Regions from separate parts of the Solibacillus sp. FSL W7-1436 genome, predicted to be linked through region 3. Evidence: riboswitches for the same ligand, from Rfam matches in the RefSeq annotation. Region 3 holds a riboswitch; each other region holds the start of a gene.

What was found. A riboswitch is a leader RNA that binds a small molecule or an ion and turns the genes downstream of it on or off. The one in region 3 is predicted to bind lysine.
Positions count from the first base shown of each region.
Region 1: linked by a shared signal. The riboswitch ahead of MKX73_RS08335 (amino acid permease) and the one ahead of MKX73_RS16175 (transporter substrate-binding domain-containing protein) in region 3 are both predicted to bind lysine.
Region 2: linked by a shared signal. The riboswitch ahead of MKX73_RS00855 (aspartate kinase) and the one ahead of MKX73_RS16175 (transporter substrate-binding domain-containing protein) in region 3 are both predicted to bind lysine.

Region 1 covers NZ_JBBOWV010000001.1:1,656,000-1,661,041, forward strand. The annotation lists gene MKX73_RS08320 (nitric oxide synthase oxygenase) at 1-466, shown strand, start outside; gene MKX73_RS08325 (restriction endonuclease) at 510-1,064, opposite strand; gene MKX73_RS08330 (CynX/NimT family MFS transporter) at 1,125-2,324, opposite strand; lysine riboswitch at 2,467-2,647, shown strand; gene MKX73_RS08335 (amino acid permease) at 2,899-4,356, shown strand; gene MKX73_RS08340 (RNA 2'-phosphotransferase) at 4,585-5,042, shown strand, end outside.
Region 2 covers NZ_JBBOWV010000001.1:173,168-178,209, forward strand. The annotation lists gene MKX73_RS00845 (succinate dehydrogenase cytochrome b558 subunit) at 1-235, opposite strand, end outside; gene MKX73_RS00850 (YslB family protein) at 507-923, shown strand; gene MKX73_RS00855 (aspartate kinase) at 1,022-2,254, opposite strand; lysine riboswitch at 2,342-2,520, opposite strand; gene uvrC (excinuclease ABC subunit UvrC) at 2,553-4,343, opposite strand; gene trxA (thioredoxin) at 4,479-4,793, opposite strand.
Region 3 covers NZ_JBBOWV010000001.1:3,277,351-3,282,392, forward strand. The annotation lists gene MKX73_RS16160 (DUF6501 family protein) at 1-7, opposite strand, end outside; gene MKX73_RS16165 (amino acid ABC transporter ATP-binding protein) at 565-1,299, opposite strand; gene MKX73_RS16170 (amino acid ABC transporter permease) at 1,301-2,047, opposite strand; gene MKX73_RS16175 (transporter substrate-binding domain-containing protein) at 2,168-3,004, opposite strand; lysine riboswitch at 3,119-3,306, opposite strand; gene odhB (2-oxoglutarate dehydrogenase complex dihydrolipoyllysine-residue succinyltransferase) at 3,452-4,720, opposite strand; gene MKX73_RS16185 (2-oxoglutarate dehydrogenase E1 component) at 4,814-5,042, opposite strand, start outside.

The DNA.
Region 1 (5,042 bases), 1.6 Mb from region 3:
GAATATGAAATGGTATGCGGTTCCGATTATTTCAAGTATGCGTTTTAATATTGCAGGAACTGATTTTCCGGCAGCACCGTTTAACGGTTGGTATATGGGAACAGAAATCGGGGCGCGCAACTTGGCGGATACGTACCGCTATAATTTCCTGCCGAAAGTGGCCGAAACAATGGGACTGGACACTTCGATGAATGCGTCGCTTTGGAAGGACCGTGCACTTGTCGAACTGAATGTTGCGGTTCTTCATTCATATAAAAAAGCGGGCATTAGTATTGTCGATCATCATACAGCCGCCCAGCAGTTTCAGCTGTTTCAAAAGCAGGAAAATAAGAGCGACCGGGATGTAACGGGAAATTGGGTATGGTTAGTACCGCCATTGTCTCCTGCAACGACGGATCTGTATCATGAACCGATTGCCAACAAGATCAAAAAACCAAACTACCTATACCAGCAGCAGCCATATTAAAAACAGGTGTGCAGGAAGCGAAAGCCTCTGCACACCTGTTTCTTTATCTTTTGTTCAAGATAATCTGAATCAATTCCTCACGATCGATCAGATAAACGTCATTGATGTCGGCAAGTTTTTCGGCCTGGCGTGTAAAATGACTGTTTGTGACAACCCATGCTTCAGTTGCCTCATACATCTTCACCGCACCGATAATTTCCTGTACCGCTTTTACACCAACCGTACCGGAATAGCGTTTTGCCTGCACTGCAATAATATCTTTACCGTCCTTCAAAATAAGGTCGGCACCGTAGTCACCGCTCGTTGCAGTATAGCTCACTTTAAAACCGCGTCGTTTAAATAACTCCCCTAAAAATCTCTCGAAATCCTCACCGGTCATTTTATCGACTTCGCGAATGCCGGACTTTCGTAACTTCCTCGTCTTCAGCGATCTTAGCCAAATTTTAAACGCGATATATAGTACGAAATAAGCGACAATTCCAATACCGATGCCTTCAGCCGTTCGCATTACATAAAAACCAGCTGCACCAGCCGATGCGATGAAAAATAGCGGGATGACCGGCAGGCGTTTTTTATTTCGTCTTCTCTTTTTACGCAAAGTTCTGTACTCCTTTTATTTATTACCGCTATTATATCACAAAAGGGTACATACGTTTGGTTATACCATACGATTGTTTGAGCTCATATAGGAAGCGAAAAGTAACAGCACAGAAATCAGGATAAACAGCAAAATCGGAATTGACCAGCTGTCCGTCAAGTCATGGACGTATCCGAACAGAACCGGTCCGATTGCGGCAACGAAATAACCGATTGACTGTGCGAAGCCGGAAAGTTCAGCCGCATCATACGCTGTCTTTGTACGCAATGAAAACAGCATCAGTACTAAACCAAACGAAGCCCCGCCTGCAAAGCCTAATAAGATCATCCATACGACTGCTAGGCTTGTCCATTCCATCAACACACCAGTAAAACCGACTAAGTAACATATCGTAAAGAAAACGACGATTGGACGTTGTGAAGCAATTTTACCGGCGATAATCGGGATAATAAATGTCATCGGAATTTGCGAAAACTGCATAACGGAAACCATCCAGCCGGACGCTGTAGCATCAAGGCCTTGGCTAATAAAAATTTCCGGTATCCACGCAGACGAGCAGTAAAATATAAATGATTGAAAGCCCATTGCTCCAGCGACTGCCCAGGCAAGCGGGGATTTCCACATCTGCGTTTTCTTTGTTTGCGAAGAGGGCATATTTAATTCGACCTTTTCCTGACGCAAAATCGGCAGCCAAATCAGCATTGTAAGAATACCTAAAATAATCGTAATACCAGCTGCGATTTGCCAGCCTGCACTTGCAGCAATCGGATAACTAAAGCCTGCAGCAAGTCCGGAAGAAATGTTCATTGATACGGAATAAATCCCTGTCAATAAACCGATATGTAATGGGAATTTCCATTTAAAAAAACTAGGGATAAGGACATTACCAAATGCAATGGCGACCCCGATTAATATTGTTCCTAAAACGAGTAAGGATGTTGCCCCAAGTGAACGCAATACGATCCCTACACATAGCAGAATGACGGAATAAAATAAGGTCCATTCCATCCCAAACTTACGCGCAATTCGTGGTGCAAATGGTGAAACGACCGCAAAGGCAATTAAAGGGATAGTCGTTAAGAAGCCCGCAAGAAAGTTCGATATTCCAAGGTCGTCACGAATAAATGAAATAATTGGACCGATTAACGTAATCGGTGTACGTAATGTTGTCGCAAATAAAAATACGGCAACCATAAAATAGATGAGTGTTCTGTTGGATAGTATTTTTTTGCTATTTTGATTTAATTGTTCTGCGTCCATATTAATTCTCCTTTTGACTAGTAATATAGTTTTAAGTAGTGTGAATACTCTTAAAAAACAGAATAAAGTTGAAGCCATTGCTATCAAAAAAATGTTATGTTAGACTTTTAATCAATTAAATAAAACATTACCTCATGTAGATGTATGAGGTAGAGGTCGCAATCATTAAGACTAGTATAGCTGAGATTAGGAAGAATCGGTGAAGCTTTATGAAAGGAATGGTTGCCGAAGTGTTATTTTTCTTCTTGAAAATAATGCTGGGGCTGTTTTCGATAAGGAACAGAACTGTCACATGTGTGAGCATGTGTTGAGCTATCTTTCAAGTTTGATGAGGTGTAAATATAACCATCACAAAAACTTGTGGTGGTTTTTCTTTTTACAGATTTATTCGAGAGTGGCTAAAAAGTTTCGGAGAGCGGCTAAAATTACAGGACTTTGGCTAAAAAACTAGCTCAATGGACTAATAAACGTATAAATTTGACTAAAAAACTAGCTCAATTGGCTAAAAAGTTAAAGCAACTAATGGACAGCCGCCTTATTACAACGGTATTGGCTAAAATAAAGGAGTTTTATCATGAGTGAGATTAAAATAGATCAGCTCGATAATAAAAACGGGTTGAAAAAGAGTTTGAAAAGTCGCCATGTAACGATGATTTCACTTGGCGGAACAATCGGTACAGGTTTATTCTTAGCATCAGGTGGTGCGATTGCACAGGCAGGTCCTGGCGGGGCATTGCTCGCATATGCACTGATCGGCGTTATGGTGTATTTCCTAATGACATCATTAGGGGAAATGGCTGCCTATATGCCAACATCCGGTTCGTTTAGTACGTATGCAACAAAATTTGTGGATCCGGCACTAGGCTTTGCGCTTGGCTGGAACTATTGGTACAACTGGGCAATTACAATTGCAGCAGAAATTGCGGCTGTTTCGTTAATTATGAAATACTGGTTCCCGGACAGTTCTTCAATTTTATGGACAATTTTATTTATTGTAGTCGTTTTATCATTTAACTTAGCATCTGTAAAAGCTTTCGGTGAAGCGGAATACTGGTTTGCGATGATTAAAGTCGCGACAGTAATTGTCTTCATCATTGTCAGCTTCTTAATGATTTTCGGAATTTTAGGCGGGAACGATCCGGTCGGCTTCACAAACTTCGTTAAAGACGACGCACCTTTTAATGGCGGTTTCCTGGCATTGTTCGGTATTTTCCTTGCAGCCGGTTTCTCATTCCAAGGTACGGAAATGCTTGGGGTAACGGCAGGGGAAACAGATGACCCGGGCAAAAATATTCCAAAAGCTGTACGTTCAGTATTCTGGCGTATTTTACTGTTCTACATTTTCGCAATTGGTGCAATCGGATTGCTTATTCCGTATACGGATTCACGTCTCCTTTCAGAAGATATTGCGACAAGTCCATTTACATTAGTATTTGAGAACTTAGGTGTAGCGTTTGCGGCATCTGTTATGAACGCGATCATTTTAACGGCGATGTTATCTGCAGGGAACTCAGGTTTATATGCAGCAAGTCGTATGCTTTACCAGTTAGCGGTAGAAGGAAAAGCACCGAAACTGTTCATGAAAGTAACTTCACGCGGTATTCCGATGTATGCATTATTAGCAACATTGGCAGTAGGTTCATTAGCATTCCTCGCATCATTTTTCGGTGACGGAGTAGTGTACATCTGGCTATTAAATGCTTCTGGTATGTCCGGCTTCATCGCCTGGCTCGGTATTGCGATCAGTCATTACCGATTCCGTCGTGCCTATGTCGCACAAGGACATTCACTGAGCGATTTACCGTATGTATCAAAATTCTTCCCATTCGGTCCGCTATTTGCGTTTGCCCTATGTATGATTGTCGTACTAGGTCAAAACTATATGGCCTTCATGGGCGGAACGATTGACTGGTACGGTGTTGTCGTTTCATATATCGGCTTACCACTGTTTGCGGCTTTATGGTTTGGCTACAAATTTAAACACAAAACGAAAATCGTTCCTTTAAAGGACTGCGATTTATCGAATAATTAATTTCTGGAACGTAATGTGAGCTTCGAGGCTTACATTGCGTTTTTTTGTTTATGAGGATTATTTGTCCTGAATTGAGGAATAAGTGAGAGTGATTGAGGATTATGCTAGACTGTTTGAGGATAATCTGTACAAAAGTGAGGAATAATTTCTTCAAGTATGATGACTGCAAGAGTGGTATTATAGAAGAAACAAAAATTGAGTACCATTGAACAATAAGGAAGTGAAAATATGCCTATTTCAAAAGGTTTCTATAAAAAAGTATACCCATGGTTAATAGGAGAAGAGAGCAATGATGTGTTGTACCGACCGTTCCTCACAAAGGGAAACCCGTATAAATCACGCATTTTCCTAGTAAGTTCATATGCGGTGCCATTATTTAAAGTGGAAGACCGAAGCGAACAGATTTTTGCGGAGTCGTTAATAAACAGAGAGCTTTTCCATGACCTTTATTTAAGGGAAATTAAAGGGGCCCCCCGGGAATTCAAAGGCTCATTGCAGTTTGAAAACTGGCTGGAAAAACAGCACCAGGAAACGCTCATTTATACATCGTTAAATACGTACCAGCTGGAATCGGCGGTTGAAGCGAAAGCAGCTAAAAAAGAGAATACAGCCAATTTTGAGCGGGGAAATCTCATTTTTAAAGAAGTACTGGACGAGTTTCAGCCGGAAATTATTATTTTGCAGGG
Region 2 (5,042 bases), 3.1 Mb from region 3:
TATACACTCCATAGAATCCGTGGAACATTAATGGAATATAGATAATAATCCATTCCATCGCTAACAATAACGAGTGTGGAAGTAATTCCATAACACCTGTTGCGTTATTGTAAGTTTCTTCACCGCCAACTGCTGTGAAGTTCAGAAATAAGTGGAACACCAAGAACAACCCGACAGGAACTACACCTAATAACGAGTGTAAGCGGCGCCATAAAAATTCACGATCTTTCGACAAAACTGTTACCCCCCTTAGTACTTGAAATACACATGCGCAACGCCTCAAAATTGTAAAAGTTGGGATGTTGACTGCGCATTTCATCATGGTACAATATTATGACATGTCCATTGTACTCTCAACAGATACTAGCGTCAAGGCAACGCAGGATATTTTATAATCATTTTAAAGACGGTTTTACGCTGTTTTGAGAACCGTTTTTTCTGCTTATAACTCATTTCTTCATGAAAGAATGAAAATTATAAGAAAATTTATGAAAGAGGTTTTTTATATGGAAGGGTACAAAATGAAAACGATTCCAACTTTTGGCTACGAAATCATTCGTGACCATCTTCTTCCTTCTATTCTGGGAAAGCATGAAGAAGATGTTTTATATTGGGCAGGTAAAGAGATTGCTAGAAAGTTCCCATTATTTTCAATGGATGAACTGCCTTCATTTTTTATGGAAGCTGGCTGGGGCCAGTTAGTTCTGGAAAAGGAAACGAAGGACGAACTTCATTACATACTTATGACAACAGAGGAAGTGCCACTCAATATTGTACAACGTTGTTTCCGTCTTGAAGCCGGCTTTTTGGCAGAGCAGAAACAAAAGCAGCTTGGCTATTTGACGGAATGCTATGAAGAAAAAGACAATGACAAACATATCGTAAAATTTACGTTAAAATGGGATTTAAAAGAGAAAATTTAGTCTTCAACTTATAATGAGTCCCTATTGCTGAAGCAGTTCAAATTTACTCAATAAAAAAGCTGAAAATGAGCTGCTTCGGCTCATTTCCAGCTGTTAATTTAAGAAGCGGTTACTTCTTTCATCGCCAAATTGAATTCCTCATGCAGCACATTCGCAGCACGAACCATTTCTTCCTGCGGTACAACGACAGAAACTTTAATTTCCGAAGTGCTGACCATTTTCACAGGAATATGTTCGCGACCTAATCGTGCAAACATGCGTGCCGCCACCCCCGGATTGGATGCCATCGCAGATCCGATAATAGATACTTTCGCTAAACCTACTTCAAAATCCGCAAAACTAAACCCAAGCGACAGTTTACTAGTTTCCAGTACCCGTAAAGCTTCCGCAAACTCATCTTTTGAAATCGTAAAGGAAATGGTCGGCTTCACGCCATCAATGACTGCTTGAACAATAATATCCACATTGATATCATTTTCTGCTAAAACACTAAACACTTCTGCCAATGACGCGGTCTCATAAGAATCATAGCCGATTGTCAGACGGATAATATCCGATTCGTAGGCTACCCCGCGTACAAGTAAGTTTTTCTCCATGTCTACATCCCCTTTAATAAAAGTACCTTCCACGTCCTGTACGAAAGAGCGTACAATGAGCGGTATATTGTATTTTTTGGCAAGTTCAACCGCACGTGGGTGCAAAATTTTAGTCCCTAAATTTGCAAATTCCAACATCTCATCATAAGAAACTTCCGGTAGTTTCCTAGATTCTTTTACAATTTCTGGGTCTGCTGTAAAAATCCCTTCAACTGATGAAAAAATCTCGACACGCTCCGCTTCGAGGGCAACCGCCAGTGCAACTGCTGAAGTTTCAGAACCCCCTTTGCCGAATGTTGAAATATTGTCTGTTCCCGTAACTCCTTGAAAACCTGCTACTACAACGATTTCACCTAATGCCAAATGTTCCCGAATTCGTGCACTGTCAACATGATCGATCCGTGCGTTACCGTGTTTTTGATTTGTAACGATGCCTGTTTGCCATCCAGCAAGTGACACTGCTTTACCACCATGCTCCTGAATGGCCATTGCAAGCATTGCACTTGTTATTTGTGCGCCTGATGAGGCAAGTGCATCCATTTCCCGTTTCGACGGCTCATCGGTGATTTCAGCAGCATATTGTCTCAATTCTCGTCGTATAGCGGGCATTGAAGAAACGACAACGACTAAGTTTATGCCACGCCCTTGTTCTTTTATCACCTTTTTAGCGATATGTACTATTTTTTCCGGTGTAGTCAATGCCGGACCGCCAAACTTTACAACAACTGTCTCCATACTTTTCCCTCCTTAAATTCGAAAACAAAAAGACGACTTCCCATGTTCATGGAAAGCCGCCGTCAAGACAAATAATAGTTATAAGTTTTTCAGGATAGCCCTCCAGAACATAAAGCTCTGACAGTTTTACATCTCTTAAATGCAAAACCAGCAAACTGCGCGAACAATACGCACTTCACTTCGGCAGGATTCCCTTTCGATTGCTGTCAATGGAATTGTTCTTCCTCGAGCAATTTACTGTTGAATACTGCGCCTCTATCTTAGTAAATATTGAATTGTCTTATATGTTAGCACAATTTTATTCTTTGTTCAATGGTGCTTCATGAAAATGACGATAGATGACTTCCGCCAGTTTCCCCGGCACTCCGGATTCCTGCAGCTGCAGTTCGCTTGCCTCGCGGATTTTTTTCACTGATCCAAAATGCTTCATGAGCTGCTGCTTCCGCTTCGGACCTACACCTTCAATTCCATCGAGAACAGAAGTGATTGCATTCGTCTGATGCTGCTGACGTAAAAACGTAATCGCAAACCGGTGTACCTCATCTTGAATGCGCTGCAATAAATAAAAACCGTCACTTGTACGCTTTAACGGAACAACTTCCGGAGGCGTACCAAAGAAAAGCTGGGACGTATTATGCTTTTCGTCTTTAGCCAACCCTGCTATCGGAATGACTAACCCAAGCTCATCTTCAATCACTTCCCGCGCGACTTCCATCTGTCCTTTTCCTCCGTCAATAAGAATCAGATCGGGCAATGGCAGATTTTCACGCAGAACACGTGTATAACGGCGTCGAATAACTTCCTGCATCGCACCATAGTCATCGTGTTTGGCTGCTTCCCTTGTTTTATATTTCCGGTATTCCTTTTTCGAAGGCTTTCCATCGATAAAAACAACCATCGCCGAAACCGGATCCGCACCGTGCATATGACTGTTATCAAATGCTTCTATTCTTAGCGGCAACGGTATTTGCATCGCTTCGGCAAGTGCTTCACAAGCCCCAACTGTCCGCTCTTCTTGACGTTCAATCAACTGGAATTTCTCATGAATGGCGATTTCCGCATTTTTCATCGCTAATTCAACAAGCTCTTTTTTGGAACCGCGCTTCGGTGTCAGCACCTTCACGTCCAACAGCTTTTGTAATATTGTTTCATTGATCGTTTTCGGCACAAAGATTTCTTTTGGCAATAGATGGTGCGGCTGTTCATAAAAGCGGCCGACAAATGTTAAAAATTCCTCTTCCGGCTCATTATAAATCGGGAAAATCGAGACATCCCGCTCAATGAGTTTGCCTTGACGCACAAAAAACACCTGAACACACATCCAGCCTTTTTCAACTGCATAGCCGAATACATCCCGGTTGCTTAAATCATCCGTAACGATTTTTTGTTTTTCCATAATTTGATCGATATGGGCAATCAAATCCCGGAATTCCTTTGCACGCTCAAACTCCAGATTTTCAGCTGCATCCATCATTTTTTGCTGAAGGTCTTGCTGAATTTCTTCGACGCCCCCGTTTAAAAACTTCGAAATCTCATCAATCATTTCGTCATACACTTGTTTCTCGATGTCTTTTACACACGGCGCCAAACATTGACCCAGATGATAGTACAGACATACCTGGTTAGGCAGATGTGTACATTTACGAAGCGGATACAAACGGTCCAGTAATTTCCGCGTTTCGTTCGCAGCATAGGCATTCGGATACGGCCCGAAATATTTCGCCTTATCTTTCTTCACTTTTCTTGTCGTAATAATACGCGGGTACCGTTCATTTGTTATTTTTATATAAGGATATGTTTTATCATCCGTTAGTTTCACATTATATTTCGGGTCATGCAGCTTAATTAGATTCAGCTCAAGTATAAGGGCTTCCAAATCGCTTGAAGTCACAATATACTCGAAGTCTTCGATCTCACTGACTAGTCTTGCAGTTTTACCGTCATGACTTCCCGTAAAGTAAGAACGTACTCGATTTTTCAATACTTTCGCCTTGCCAACGTAGATAATCGTACCTTGACGGTCTTTCATAATATAGCAACCTGATTCATTTGGTAGTATTTCTAATTTTGCTTTGATGATTGCATTCATATTCTCACCTGTCCAGTATGTCCTTTCCTATAGTTTAACTGATTAGAGTATAAGAAAAAAGCCGTACACCTTGTGGGGCATACGGCTTTCAACATATCAACTGTTCCTTGGCCATATGAGTGGCCGGAGGATTAATTATTTGTTGTCGTTAATGAAATCCACTAACGCTTCTTTTGGCATGAAGCCAGCAGTTTTTGCTTTTAATTCACCATCTACGAATAATAATAATGATGGGATTGACATGATTTGGTAATCAGCAGCAGTACCTTGGTTGTTATCAACATCAACTTTTACGATTTTAACATCGTTACCGATTTCTGAATCTAATTCTTCAAGAACTGGAGCAATCATTTTACATGGTCCGCACCAAGTAGCCCAAAAGTCTACTAAAACTGTGCCGTTTGAAATTTCTTGCGGGAATGTTTGATCTGTCGCGTGTACAATTGCCATATTAAATAGCCTCCTTAAATAACATATGGTTGTAGTATAGCATGTTTTCCCAATTAAACAGTAGTAAAATGCTTGGGAATATAAATGCACCTCAGAATATAGCGGTTGTATCTGATATCGCATAAATTACTTATGGAGAATATTAGAGTACGTATACCCTTTATCTAAACATTTTAAAGCTTAATACGAAACCTTCTCCATACGCATCATCCATACCACAACACTTCAGAAATAAAAGAAGCTCCCCTC
Region 3 (5,042 bases):
GTAGCATGTTGTTCCCTCACTTTTAACTAATATCGATACTCTCCTATTTTATATGATTTTCCTGCCAGTGGAAAGCGCGTTGTAGTAAAAATCGACTTTTCATGCTTCTTATATAAATATATGAAAGCCTCATACATAGGATTAGTTTTAATTTAACGTTGTTTCCGATATTTGATAGAACAACTTTTCCATGTTAAACTCACAAACAGAGGTGGAAATTATGGCATTTGGTAGTCTTCCAATGTGGTTTTTCGCAATTGTAATTGCTTTTGCAATTGTATTTATTTTAATAAGCGAATGGAACTCACGAAAATGAGGCCGGGACATAACCCAAAAAAACTATTTTTCTCTGAGAGAAAAATAGTTTTTTTTGCTAAGCGTTAAAATTGATTTCCATTTCGGGACGCTTTCCACGGGCACGGCCTGAGCCTGTAGTCTCAGGCGTCGTGCTGTTCCCGTAGGAGTCGCCCTGCATTCCAATCAATTTTTTAAAATATCCGTTTCTTAATAAAGAGTTTCTTCTTATTCAACGGTAATTCTGCTTATGTCCCAGCCTTATTTCTTTTACCGTAATGTCCGTTTCAGGAACTCTTTTGTCCGGTCGTGTTTCGGGTTTACCAGCAATTGTTCCGGTGGGCCTTCCTCAACGATAACCCCTTTATCCATGAATACAATCCGGTCCGATACTTCCTTGGCGAATTCCATTTCATGTGTCACGATCAGCATCGTATTTCCCTGGTCTGCGAGATGGCGCATTACTTTTAATACTTCCCCTACCATTTCAGGATCAAGTGCTGATGTCGGTTCATCAAACAGCATGACATCCGGATCCATCGCCAATGCCCGTGCGATGGCGACACGCTGTTTCTGTCCACCGGATAAATGTTTCGGTTTTGCATTTTTATAGGCGCTCATTCCGACAAGCTCCAAATATTTCATCGCATTGCGTGCTGCTTCATCCTTTGAACGCTTTAGCACTTTGATTTGGCCAACGATACAGTTATTTAATACATCCAAATTATTGAACAGATTAAACTGCTGGAATACCATCCCTAAATGCGTACGGTACTTTTCAATCTGATGACCGTCATTTAGAATATTTTCACCATTGTAGATTATTTCCCCGGCTGTCGGTGTTTCCAGTAAATTAATACAGCGTAACAGTGTTGATTTCCCGGAACCTGAAGAACCGATCAATGTAACAACTTCCCCTTTGTTTACTTGAAAATTGACATCTTTCAATACTTCGTGATCGCCGAATTTTTTATTTAAATGGTTAATATCAATTACTACTGTCATCTTATTCACCATCCTTATCTAGCTTGTTGCCTGTAATGAGCTCCACTTTATACGAAGACGGTCCGTCCATCTTTTTCTCGAACAACAGCAAGAAGCGCGTTACAGTAAATGTCATAATAAAGTATAATACCGTCGCGATAAAGAACGCTTCAATATATTTATAGTTACTGCCCGCAATCGAATTCGCCGTAAAGAACAGTTCCACTACCGAAATGACACTTAATACAGATGAATCTTTAATATTCATTACAAACTGATTTCCTGTTGCAGGTAAAATATTGCGCGCTACTTGCGGCAGAACAATATGAATCATCGTTTGCAGGTGATTCATTCCAATCGCTTGTGCAGCCTCGAATTGGCCTTTATCAATCGATACGATACCACCACGCACATATTCGGCCATGTAGGCTCCTGTGTTTAAGCTGATAACGATTGAAGCTGCTAAAAAGCGGTCAATATCGATTCCTAAATAGACAAGACCGTAAAATACGACCATCGCCTGTACCATCATTGGCGTACCTCTGAAAATTTCAACATAAGCTGTTAAAATAAAATTAATGACTTTCAGAACAGCTGTTTTAATATTTTTCTTGCGTTGTGGAATTGTGTGCATAATTCCGATGAAAAATCCGATCAGTGTTCCGCAAATTGTCCCGATTATCGCCAAGAGAAGTGCAGTCCAAGCTCCGCGTACAAATAACTCCCAGTTGTCCGTAAACAAGTTCCATGATGATTCTAAAAATGCCATCGCCTTGTCCTCCATTTCTTTGTTTCTACTATTTATGTATGAAACCATAATTTTAATAGAAAAAGGTTGTCTTCCGTCTGCCGGCAAGACAACCTCATTAAAACTGTTAATGCTACACGATTATTGTGCTGCTGGTTGATTTGCAATTGCGTCTTCCATTAATTGTTGACGCTCTTCTTCCGAAATTTCAGCTAAAACTTTGTTAATTTGTTCACGTAAATCCGAACCTTTTTTCAAACCTACCGCTACAGCTGTTGACGCTTCGTCTGCTTCGAAGTTTGGTTCAGGGACAATGTATTTAATATTATTCAGCGCCATCTCAGCAGAGATACCTTCCGGACGTTCTGATACATATCCATCGATTGCACCAGACTGTAATTGAACGCGCATTGCACCGAAATCAGTTGCCGCTACTTGCTTTTGAACACCTTCGATTTGATCGATTACATCATAGTGTGTTGTCGCTTGCTGACCTGTAATTTTTGCACCTGCAAAGTCTGATAATGAAGTTGCATTTGCATAAGGGCCGTCTTCTTTTACAACAATGACATAGTCACTAGTGTAATAGTTTTCTGTAAAATCAATTACTTCCATACGTTCAGGCATTGGTGACATACCCGCAATTACCAGGTCAATGGCACCCGATTGCAATGATGGGATTAAGCCATCCCAGTCTGTTTTAACAATTTGTAATTCCATGTCCAGACCTTCTGCAATTTTTTTCGCAATTTCCACATCATAGCCTGCTGCATATTCCTTAGAACCTGCAATCTGAACTCCGCCATTAGCATCATCCTTTTGTGACCAGTTGAAAGGCGCATAGGCTGCTTCCATACCGATTTTAATCACTTTTTTATCCGAATCGGAACCGCTTGTAGTACCTTCATCGCTTGAACCACATGCTGCCAGCAATAACATTGTCATAGCAGTCAATAAAATCAATAGTCTCTTTTTCATAGAAAATCTCTCCTTATTTGTTAATTTTCGGACGCCGTATATGCAAAAAACGACCATAAAGAAGAACTTTAGGTCGTTTAAATTATAATTAGCCCGAATCCTCTACAGTTCCCATTTTGAGATAGCACAACTCAACCATCAGGGATATAGATGATTGAGACAGTTCTGCAATTATTCACTGCAGACCCAGCATTGTAAATTTGAGCGTTTACAACACTTCGGCGATATTTCCTTCTCTTATATTTCCCGGCCAGCTCATGGCTCCATATAAAACTATTAAGTATCGCGCCTCTACCTCACGAGATTGTGAGGTTTTGATATGAAATTGATATGTTTATATTACATTATTGCGACATTTCCGTCAACAATCATTTTTCTGAAATTTATCTGTAAAAAAAAGCTAATGCGCAATACGTAAAGTATCGCGCATTAGGAGAGTAAACTCTATTAAGAATTTAATAATAAATCTTCTGGGTTTTCGATCATTTCTTTAACTGTTTTTAAGAAGCCAACAGAATCTTTACCATCGATGATACGGTGGTCGTAAGATAATGCTACATACATCATTGGACGAATTTGAACTTCACCATTAACAGCTACTGGACGGTTTACGATTGAGTGCATACCTAAAATACCAGCTTGAGTACCGTTCATGATTGGTGTTGACATTAATGAACCGAATACACCACCGTTTGTGATTGTGAACGATCCGCCAGCCATGTCGTTTAAGCCTAATTTTTTGTCGCGTGCTTTACCAGCTAATTCTGCAATGTTTTTCTCGATTTCAGCGAAGTTTTTCGCATTTGCATCACGAACAACCGGTACTACTAAACCTTCTTCAGTTGATACAGCAATACCGATATCAAAGAAGTTGTTTAAGTGAATTTCGTCACCGTTAATTTGTGCATTTACATATGGATATTTCTTTAATGCTGCTACTACAGCTTTTGTGAAGAATGACATGAAGCCTAGTTTAATATCGTTAGCTTTCACGAACTCATCTTGTTTACGCTTACGTAATGCCATAATGTTCGTCATATCAATTTCGTTGAAAGTAGTTAACATTGCTGTTGATTGTTTTACTTCTAATAAACGTTTAGCAATTGTTTGACGACGACGGCTCATTTTTTCAACTGTTACACGGTCTGTATCAGCTGCTGGTGTAAAGATCATTGGACCATTACCTGCTGCTGGCGCTTGAGCTGCTGGTGCTGCAGGAGCCGCTGGTGCTGTACCATGTGCTGCAACGTCTTGTACACGTACACGACCTTGTGGATCAACAGGTGAAATTGCTGCTAAGTCGATGCCTTTTTCACGAGCTAATTTACGAGCTGCTGGTGAAGCGATTACACGCTCACCTGAAGTTTCTTCAACTGCAACTGGTGCAGGTGCTGCTTTAGGTGCTTCTTCTTTTGCTGGAGCCGGAGCTTCCTCTTTTGCTGGAGCTTCTTCTTTAGCAGCTGGTGCAGGTGCTGCGCCTTCGCCAGCTTCAACTACTGCGATTACTTGTCCAACTAATACAGTATCGCCTTCTTCAGCTAAAATTTGCTTTAAAACGCCTGCTTCTTCAGAGATGATTTCAGCATTAACTTTATCAGTTTCCAACTCAACGATGAATTCGCCTTTTTCTACGCGATCTCCAACTTTTTTCACCCACTGGGCAATTGTACCTTCAGTAATTGATTCTGCTAATTCAGGGACTTTAATTTCAGCCACGTTCATATCCTCCTTTAATTACGCTACACATTCATTGTATAGCAAGCCACTTCTATTTTAAATAGAAGCAGCTCTTTTTAAACAAATCATTTATTACTTTTCAAGTGCTTCGTTCACTAATTTAGCTTGTGCTGCTTTATGTGAATCGCCGTCACCTTCAGAAGTTGAGCTCATTGCAGGACGTCCTACATAGCGCACTTTTTTGCCTTCTGCGATATCATATAATGTTTCAAGAACGTATGTCCATGAACCTTGGTTTTTCGGTTCTTCCTGTACCCAAACTATTTCTTTAACATTCGGGAAGCGAGCGATAATATCTTTC